2 regions of the Vibrio aphrogenes genome follow, and region 1 is predicted to be linked to the other one. Evidence: riboswitches for the same ligand, from Rfam matches in the RefSeq annotation. Region 1 holds a riboswitch; the other holds the start of a gene.
What was found. A riboswitch is a leader RNA that binds a small molecule or an ion and turns the genes downstream of it on or off. The one in region 1 is predicted to bind lysine.
Positions count from the first base shown of each region.

Region 1 (4,997 bases):
CATGCATGAAATGGTGCGCAAAGACATTTGGGGTTATTCACCAGATGAAGCGCTCACCAATGATGATTTGATCCGTGAAAAATACCAAGGTATTCGCCCAGCGCCAGGTTATCCTGCTTGTCCTGAGCACACGGAAAAAGGTAGCTTGTGGGAGCTTCTCAAAGTAGAAGAAACCATTGGCATGTCATTGACCTCAAGTTATGCGATGTGGCCGGGAGCTTCAGTTTCGGGTTGGTACTTCTCACACCCAGAATCTCGTTATTTTGCGATCGCTCAGATCCAACAAGATCAAGCGGAAGATTACGCTAAACGTAAAGGTTGGGATGAAGTGGAAATGGAGAAGTGGTTAGGGCCGAATTTGAGCTAAAGATAGGGAAGAGCGGTCCCTGGTCCCTAGTTCCTAGGTGGCGGAGGCTGTTAATTCTTCTTGTTTCTTCAAGCTATTTAGCTGATAAAATAAAGGCGATAACTTATTAACAGTTATCGCCTTTAATCTTTTTAAATTCTTAAACTTTTATTTGCTGAGTAAGGGATTGAAAGCGGATCCGAATCTTCTTTTCCTAGAAACTAGGGACTAGAACCCTCGTGCCTTCCTTATTCAAATAACTCTCTATGTAATACTTCTACCGCATGTTTGGCTTCTTGAGATTCTAATAAGAAACATAGATTATGGGGGCTAGCACCATAACAAATCATACGTAAGTTAACGTCTTCGAGCGCAGTAAATACTTGCTTCGCATAGCCTTTCTTAGCGCTCATTTTATTACCAATTAAAGCGACTAAGCTCAGGTTGTGTTCCACTTCAACGTTACACAGCTGTTCCAATTCTGCGCGGGCATCGACGGGCAGCTCTGGAGCTTGTCCTGAGGTGTTGGTTTGATCTAGGGTTAAAGAGACACTGACTTCTGAGGTCGTGATTAAATCAACGGAAACTTGGTACTTGGCCAAAATTGCAAAGACTTGCGCAAGGAAGCCATAAGTTTGGAACATATCAAGGCTGCGTAGTGTGACCATAGTTTGGTTGTTACGCAGTGCTAATGCACGAAACAGTGGGGCACTTTCGACTTGCTGACGAATCCAAGTCCCACCTTTTTCTGGTTCACGAGAAGAGCCCACAAAAACCGGGATCTTATGACGTAAAGCCGGAAGCAGAGTAGACGGATGAAGGATTTTGGCCCCAAAATTGGCCATTTCAGAAGCTTCACTAAAACTGATTTCAGGAATCGGAGTGGCTTTGGGCGCAATACGAGGATCGGTGGTATAGATCCCTGGGACATCGGTCCAAATTTCTAAACCACAAGCTTTGACCGCTTCAGCAATTAAAGCAGCACTGTAGTCACTGCCACCACGGCCTAAAGTAGTGGTATTGCCGTCCACATCACTACCAATAAAGCCTTGGGTGATCACCACATAGTCTTGGCAAAGTGGTGATAACTTTTGTTGTGCTAACGCCGAGATTTCAGGGATATTAGGCTCCGCTTTACCAAAGTCTCCATTAGTACGCAGAACTTCGCGGATATCAAAACGTACCGCTTGAATGCCACGTTCAATCATCAATTGAGTCAAAATGTGGGTCGACATTAATTCACCACACGCAACAATGTGGTCAGTCAGTTTATCGCTCGATTGAAATGAGGCTGCCTCAGCCATACCGGCTAAGATCTCTAAAATATCATCAACCGCTTGTTTGGTTTTTTGCTGATCAGAAAAGTGTTCAATGATGGAATAATGAATGGTTTTTAGTTCGGTAAAGATAGCGTCACGATCATTGGGATTTTGTACACCTAATGCTAATTCGACTAAGAGATTGGTGACGCCAGAACAAGCGCTGCTGACGACCAGTTTCGTCGTCGGGTTATTTTCAATGATAGTGGCACAACGACTCATGGCATCGAAATTTGCCACACTAGTCCCACCAAATTTTGCTACGTTAAATGCGCTCACGGCATAGTCTCCCATTTGATACCAATCAGAGCGTGAAAGCCTCACACTGTTTTTCTATAAATAATGATGATTGGTATTACTTCATAAATACTTATCAAAATTGGATAAGCAAACGTCCATTGTTGAAGAGCGATTTCTTAGAGCAGGGCAATACATAGAGGCCAACACCGAACAGTGTGACCATGCAAACCTGAGAAGCTCTTCACCATAAAGTATGGTGACAGTTGACAGGATTCAACCTGTACAACCGATGGGAAATAACCGTATAAGCTAAAGATGCAACTAAGGTATTTAGCAGCTTTAATTTATCAGTTTAAATGCCCGAGCATTTACCCATCTCGGCGTAACTCCCCCTGAATGATTGGTGTTGGATATCGGGATCCACCGACCATCTGCCTGGGTTACGCTCCTCTTCTTAGTTAATCTGAATTCAGATTAGTGTGATGATCCATCGTGTGAGTCACCACGTTCCTTTCAACCTAAATTAGGCAGAAATGAAGCTACATTGAACGTTGTTGTTGGTGAAAAGTCAATCATCGAAGTAAGAGAATAAGCATTTTTTTCGAGTTGATTTGATGGCGATAAAATTCAAGAATGTAGATAACATGTTCTTTGAGCTTATTGCTTAATTATTGGTACTTGTAGCACACACTTTCCGTTTCCCAAACATGATCGAAAGATGATGCCAACGGAGATTATAATAATGGATGATACTATTAAGGATATTTATGACTTTTCAACGTTTTCTTCCACCACGCCGAATTTTAATGGGGCCAGGGCCTTCTGATATTTCCTCTGATGTTTTACAAGCGTTAAGTCGTCCTACTGTTGGACACTTAGACCCTTTGTTTATTGGGATGATGGATGATGTCAAAGCTTTGCTAAAATACGCTTTTCAAACGGAAAATGAATTTACCATTCCTGTTTCAGCACCCGGCAGTGCTGGCATGGAAGCTTGCTTTGTGAACTTAATTGAACCAGGCGATAAAGTGATCATTTGCCGTAATGGTGTCTTTGGTGAACGAATGCGTGAAAACGCCCTTCGCAGCGGTGCCGAGGTGGTGCTGGTGGATGATGAATGGGGGCAACCTGTCAGTGTTGAGAAAGTGAAATCCGCTTTCATGGAACATAGTGATGCCAAAATATTAGCCTTTGTGCATGCTGAAACCTCGACCGGCGCATTAAGTGATGCCCAAGCGCTCTCTCAAGTTGCCAAACATTATGGCGCATTGACCATAGTGGATGCGGTGACCTCATTAGGTGGCGTGCCTTTGAAAGTCGATGAGTGGCAATTAGATGCGGTTTACTCTGGGAGTCAAAAATGCTTATCGTGCGTCCCGGGGCTATCCCCAATCACCTTTTCTCCTAACGCGATCGCAAAAATCCAAGCACGTAAAACGCCAGTACAAAGCTGGTTTCTCGATCAAAGTTTAGTATTGGGCTATTGGAGCGGGGAAGGAAAGCGCAGCTATCATCATACGGCTCCAGTCAATAGCTTGTATGCGTTACATGAAGCCTTGCTCGCTTTATATCAAGAAGGGCTTGAGAATGCGTGGCAACGTCATGCTGAAATGCATCAAAAATTAAAAGCTGGCCTAGAAGCTTTAGGTTTTCAATATGTGGTGGATGAGGCGCATCGTTTACCTCAACTTAACTCTGTTTATTTACCTGAAGGGGTGGATGATGCCAGCACTCGTCAACAGTTATTACAACAATATAACCTTGAAGTCGGGGGAGGCTTAGGGGCTTTAGCCGGTAAAGTGTGGCGTATTGGTTTAATGGGTTATAGCGCAAAAAATGAAAATGTCGCGCTGTGTTTGAAAGCGTTGCAAGAGACGATCGAAGGTAAATAAGTAAATAAGTAAATAAGTAAATAAGCACCGAGTCCTTATTCTGGCCATAAAAACACAATCATCGTGACAAGTCGCTATTGGTTGACAACATAGCGAAGGATGGCGAGTAAAAGGAGAGTGATTAGGACAACGAGTGAAGAGAAATCCGGCGCTCGTTGTCCATTTTTAGATTGTAGAGAGTCCTAAGATATGCCTCTAAAAACTCGCTATTAGGACCGATAAAGCTATTCTTTTTCCGCTCCTGAAATCGCTTGAGCCGCAGATAACGCCGCTGCGCGAGAGGCTCTTTCTTGTGGTGACAGATAACGAATTTTTGAAAAATCTTGCTCAGGGAATAAAAATTCAGCCTCTTTACGTATTTCAGCGGCTTTTTTATCTTCTCCGATACCTTGATAAGCCACAATTAGGTTGGAATAAAAGGCGGCGCGAGGTTTACGTTTTATGATTTCAGTAGCCCACTCAATATAAGGTTGAATGTATTCTGGTTTATCCAAATGTAAGCCAATATTCATTTGTGTATGATAGACATCCCAATCAAATCGATCTTTCCAAACACTTGGGTTAGACACCTGATTCAATAAATCGGGATTCAGTGGACGAGTATATTCAAATCGACTGAGGACATAATTCGTATGTAATGCGGTTAACATGAAAAAGGCCGTGACGATCGGAATGAGGAGAGAAACCACACGCAATAGGCTTTTTGATACATGAGCGAAAGCAAAGGTTTGATATTGAGACGTTAATTGGTCGACCCAGTAAATCAAGATAACAAATATGATCCAGTGGATCGCAGAATGATAAAATGGATATTCTAGTTGGGTATGCAGCACGATCGGGAAGAATAACCCCACGAGGGCAAGATGAGTTCCTTTCGGGGATTTTCTGACTCTGCGAAATACCGCAAGTGCGGCGAGGATTAATCCAAGAATAGGGAGGATTCCGCCTTCTACCGCCCAATAAAGAATTTCATTATGCGGGTGATCCATTGAGGGTAACCCTGGGTGGTAGTTGTGATTTAATTGGTGCTGGCGCGCGGTATAGACCATATAAGCGGGTTCAAATTTACCATAACCATAACCAGAAAGCGGTTGCTCGATCACCATATCGACAGTTTGCGGAAAAGTGTAACGGCGCGGACTTTCCAGATTAGATTTCTGAGCAATTAACTCATTCCCACCATTAAGTGTCGCTAAGGTA
Region 1 covers NZ_AP018689.1:2,050,263-2,055,259, reverse strand. The annotation lists gene metH (methionine synthase) at 1-367, shown strand, start outside; gene lysC (lysine-sensitive aspartokinase 3) at 595-1,959, opposite strand; lysine riboswitch at 2,132-2,366, opposite strand; gene VCA1004_RS09390 (pyridoxal-phosphate-dependent aminotransferase family protein) at 2,673-3,797, shown strand; gene VCA1004_RS09385 (PglL family O-oligosaccharyltransferase) at 4,022-4,997, opposite strand, start outside.

Region 2 (4,997 bases), 1.0 Mb from region 1:
CCTAATAGAAATTACACAAAAACCCAGTTTAATCGCTGGGTTTTTTTATTTCCTCCCAGCAAACGGTTGCTATCAATTGTTATATTGATGTAATGAAAATAGATGTCTACAATTCACTTCCCTGTTCATAACTTATACGATTAAAATGAAATTCCCCGGCCAACGTAAATCTAAACATTACTTTCCTGTTGATGCTCGTGATCCTTTAGTCAGCCAAGCGCAAGAAAGCAAACAAATGTCACTTACTCATATTATTGGGATCGATCAAACTTTGGTGGATATTGAAGCTAAAGTCAGCGATGAGTTTCTCGAAAAATATCAATTGAGTAAAGGTCATTCGTTAGTGATTGATGATGATAAAGCAGAAGCACTTTATAACGAATTAAAGCAATTTGACTTAATTTCCGATGAGTTTGCTGGTGGAACGATTGGCAATACGTTACACAATTACTCTGTGCTTGCTGATGATAAATCAACCTTATTAGGAGTGATGAGTAATAATATTAAGATTGGTAGTTATGGATATCGATATTTGTGTAATACATCAAGCCGTATGGATTTAAATTATCTACAAGGCGTAGAGGGTGCGATTGGACGTTGTTTTGCATTGATAAGTGAGAATGGTGAGCGAACTTTTGCGATTAGCGAAGGTAAAATGAATCAATTATTGCCAAGCTCTATTCCTGAATCGATTTTTGAAAATGCTTCCGCTTTAGTGCTGACTGCCTATCTTGTCCGATGTAAACCAGGCGATCCTATGCCAGATGCGACAATGAAAGCGATTGAATATGCGAAGAAATATAACGTACCTGTGGTACTGACCTTGGGTACTAAATTTGTGATTCAAGATGACCCTGATTATTGGCGACAGTTTATACAAGATAATGTGTCGGTATTAGCCATGAATGAAGAAGAAGCTGAAGCATTAACCGGGGAACATGACCCGTTATTAGCTTCTGATATGGCGTTAAGTTGGGTTGATTTAGTGTTATGTACAGCAGGCCCTGTGGGTTTATACATGGCTGGATATACTGAGAATGAAGCTAAACGTCAAACTAGCTTGCCTTTGTTACCCGGTGCCATTGCAGAGTTCAATCAATATGAATTCAGTCGTCCAACAATACGTAGCCAATGTAAACAACCGATCAAAGTTTACTCACATATTGCCCCTTATATGGGTGGGCCAGAAAAGATTAAGAATACGAATGGGGCAGGTGATGCGGCATTAGCGGCAATATTGCATGATATGGCTGCGAATAAATATCATAAAGAAAACATTCCTAATTCAAGTAAGCATGAATATCCATTTTTAACCTATTCCTCGTTTTCACAAGTGTGCAAATACGCCAATCGGGTTAGCTATGAGGTATTAGCTCAGCACTCACCACGACTTTCACGTGGATTGCCAGAAAAAGAAGACAGTTTAGAAGAGGCTTATTGGGAAAGGTAATGGTGTTTATTTAAGTCATTTGAATAAAAAATGGAGTCACAAGAGACTCCATTTTTATTTTCATTTGTTAATAATGAATCATTACTTGATTAGGAAATCATCGATTGATTTACCGGCATCTAACGCTTCTTGGATAGCTGAAGGGGTACGACCTTGGCCAGTCCAAGTTTTACGCTCACCGTCTAACATGTATTCATATTTTGCTGGACGTGGTTGACGCTTTTTACGTGTTTTTGTTTTTGCATCAGTACCATTCATTGCCGCAATTAATTCTTCTAAATCAATACCATCTTTTGCGATCATTTGAGCATATTCAGCAAGTTTCGCTTCACGTTCTGCTTGTTCTGCTAATTCTTTTTCTTCAATTTCTTTTCTTTCTTCGACAACAATAGTGAGTTTTTCAAGTAACTCTTCTACTTCCTGTAATGTAAATTCGTCGCGAGTGAATGCACGAAGACTACGAATATTTAAAAGCGCTGATTTTTTGATTTCCGACATATGGGATCCCTTACGATAAATTGCCTAAATTGATTCAGTAATAATATGCTTATAAGCAAAATTTAACTAATTTTATATTCGATATCTTTTTTAGTCAAAAATATATTTATATTATTTAAAATTTACGGTTGATATTTGATTTTTAACATCAACATTATTGATGTTAATTAACATATAAATTAATCAGTTTTATAGGACCAAGTTGATTAAAATAAGTTCCAATAAAAAATCATATTCGACATTTATCTTGCCATTTGATTTTTCATCATTACAATGACCCAAATCTTGCTAGAACCCTTTGTAAATAGGCTGTGAGTTAGCGATTTACAAGGTGAATGTTTTAGTCTGATGTAGAGGTGCAGTATTTAATAGTAATACACTTTAGGGTGATGCCAGTGAGAGTGTAGGAAAGGAAATATTGCCGAAGTGAGCGCTAACTGGTGCTATTAGTTGGTTACGGTTTATCAAAGCCACTCGCTGGGGTTACATTGAATAAGTGTAACACTGCCATAGTTTGCATATTGATGTGTTTAGGTCAATGTGTGGTTTTTTTCAGCTATGGAGCGCTACTGTAGACCTATGAAAGTAATGACTTTCAACGTTTATCAACAAGATTTTTTATTGTTTTACGATCGATTTCTTCAACAATATCCTTTCTGCAGTAGATCTCTAACCAATTTTGGTTTATTTGATCATGAATTTAATTGATTATACTTCTTCTGCCGCGGCGCTCTTGCCACCGGCCCTTGCCCTTACCATGGCGGTCTTGACCAGACGTGTTTTATTGTCATTGGGTTTAGGGATCATCCTTGGAGCGTTACTACTGACGAACTTTTCTTTGCTTGATACCGTGAGCTATACCAGCTCAACAGTGATTGGTGTTTTTGCAAGTGATGGTCAGTTGAATTGGGGCAGCATTTTTATCCTACTTTTCCTTATTCTGCTCGGAATGATGACAGCATTATTGACCTTGTCTGGCGGTACTTATGCTTTTGCAGATTGGGCCCAAAAGCGTATTAAAAGTAAACGTGGGGCTAAGTTATTAGCTGCATGGTTAGGGGTGTTTATCTTTATTGATGACTACTTTAACAGCTTAGCAGTAGGGGCGATCTCTCGGCCGGTTACAGATCGCTTTATGGTGTCTCGTTCTAAATTAGCCTATATCTTAGATTCTACCGCAGCACCAATGTGTGTCATTATGCCAGCCTCCAGTTGGGGGGCTTATATAATGACCGTAGTGAGCGGTATATTAATATCTCATGGTATTACCGAATATTCTGCTCTGGGTGCCTATATGCGTTTAGTTCCTATGAATTATTATGCTATTTTTGCTTTAGTCATGGTATTTGCTGTTGTTTGGTTTGATTTAAATATTGGATCAATGCGACGTCATGAAATTTCAGCTACCCAAGGTAAAAAAGATGATAAAGATGAAAATGCGATTGATTTGAGTGAAGAATCGGAAATTAATGAAAGTAAAAACGGTTCTGTCTCTTATTTAATTATTCCTATTATTGCTTTAATCGCAGCCACAATCTATTTCATGATTAATTCGGGAGCACAAGCGTTATCCGAAAGTGGTCAGTCTTTTTCTATTTTAAAAGCATTTGAAAACACGAATGTTGGTCAATCTTTATTTTATGGCGCAATAATTGGTCTTGGTTGTGCATTAGCGACAGTGTTTAAACAAAATATTCCGTTAAAAGATATTCTAATGACACTGTGGATTGGTGCGAAATCTATGTTTGGCGCAATTTGGATTCTTGCGTTTGCATGGACCATTGGCGCGGTGATTAAAGATATTGGTACTGGTGCTTATTTATCTACTCTAGTTGAAGGTAATATCGACGTACATTTGCTGCCTGTCTTACTCTTTCTTTTGTCTGGTGTTATGGCTTTTTCGACCGGCACCTCTTGGGGTACGTTTGGTATCATGTTGCCGATTGCTGGAGATCTAGCTGGAGCGACCGATCTTGCTTTGATGTTACCGATGTTGAGTGCAGTATTAGCTGGTTCAGTATTTGGTGATCATTGCTCACCAATTTCAGATACTACGATTTTATCGTCGACTGGTGCGCGCTGTAATCATATTGATCACGTTGCTACACAATTGCCTTATGCTTTAGCTACTGCTCTTGTTTCTTGTGTTGGTTTTATTGTTTTAGGGATAACTGATTCATCGACAATGGGCTTTAGCGCCGCCACGATAGCCTTCATTGTGGTGTGTATTGCTATGTCGATAGTTTCAAAGTCTAAAATGAAAAAAGCCTGTGCTTAATGATTGATATTAATGATTAATGTTGATGAAGTATTGAAAAGCTGAGCGTGCCTATGCTCGGTTTTTTTTTGCTCTTGATTTCATCTTGTTATCACTTAGGCTGAAATTTAAAAATAATTAAAATAAAGGGTTGAAAATTATCATCAGCTTAGTTAGTGTGAAGCTATAGAAACTGATTGAGAAAGTGAAAATACATGCGCACATTTGATATGAACATTCATCATCACCATCATCCTGTAATATCTTGCGGGTGAGTGTGTGCATCCGGAAGATATCTCTTCCGGCGCTGAATCAGTGACAAGATTCAAACCCTCGGAAGAGTTTTCTCTCCGGGGGTTTTTTCATTTAGGGACCTTAACATTGAATACTCAATTTCATTTTGAGTGTTTATTGAATCAAAGTTATAAAACAGGGATAGAAAAATGCAAAATAAACGTCTTCGAATTGCCATTCAGAAAAAAGGTCGCTTGAGTAAAGAATGCCAAGATTTACTCAAAAAGTGTGGTGTGAAATTCAATATTGCGGGTGAGCGTTTAGTGGTGCATTCAGAAAATATGCCATTAGATTTATTGTTAGTTCGTGATGATGATATCCCAGGTTTAATTATGGATGGAGTTGTCGATCTTGGTTTTATTGGTGAAAACGAGCTGGAAGAAGTACGTTTGGATCGTAAAGCGGAAGGTTCACCTTGTGAATTTACGACATTGCGCCGCTTAGACTTTGGTGGTTGTCGCCTATCGATTGCTATTGATAAAGATGAAACTTACCGTG
Region 2 covers NZ_AP018689.1:1,032,322-1,037,318, forward strand. The annotation lists gene VCA1004_RS04735 (inosine/guanosine kinase) at 146-1,450, shown strand; gene VCA1004_RS04740 (H-NS family histone-like protein) at 1,532-1,948, opposite strand; lysine riboswitch at 2,292-2,525, shown strand; gene VCA1004_RS04745 (Na+/H+ antiporter NhaC family protein) at 2,643-4,226, shown strand; His leader region at 4,444-4,571, shown strand; gene hisG (ATP phosphoribosyltransferase) at 4,649-4,997, shown strand, end outside.
Region 2: linked by a shared signal. The riboswitch ahead of VCA1004_RS04745 (Na+/H+ antiporter NhaC family protein) and the one ahead of lysC (lysine-sensitive aspartokinase 3) in region 1 are both predicted to bind lysine.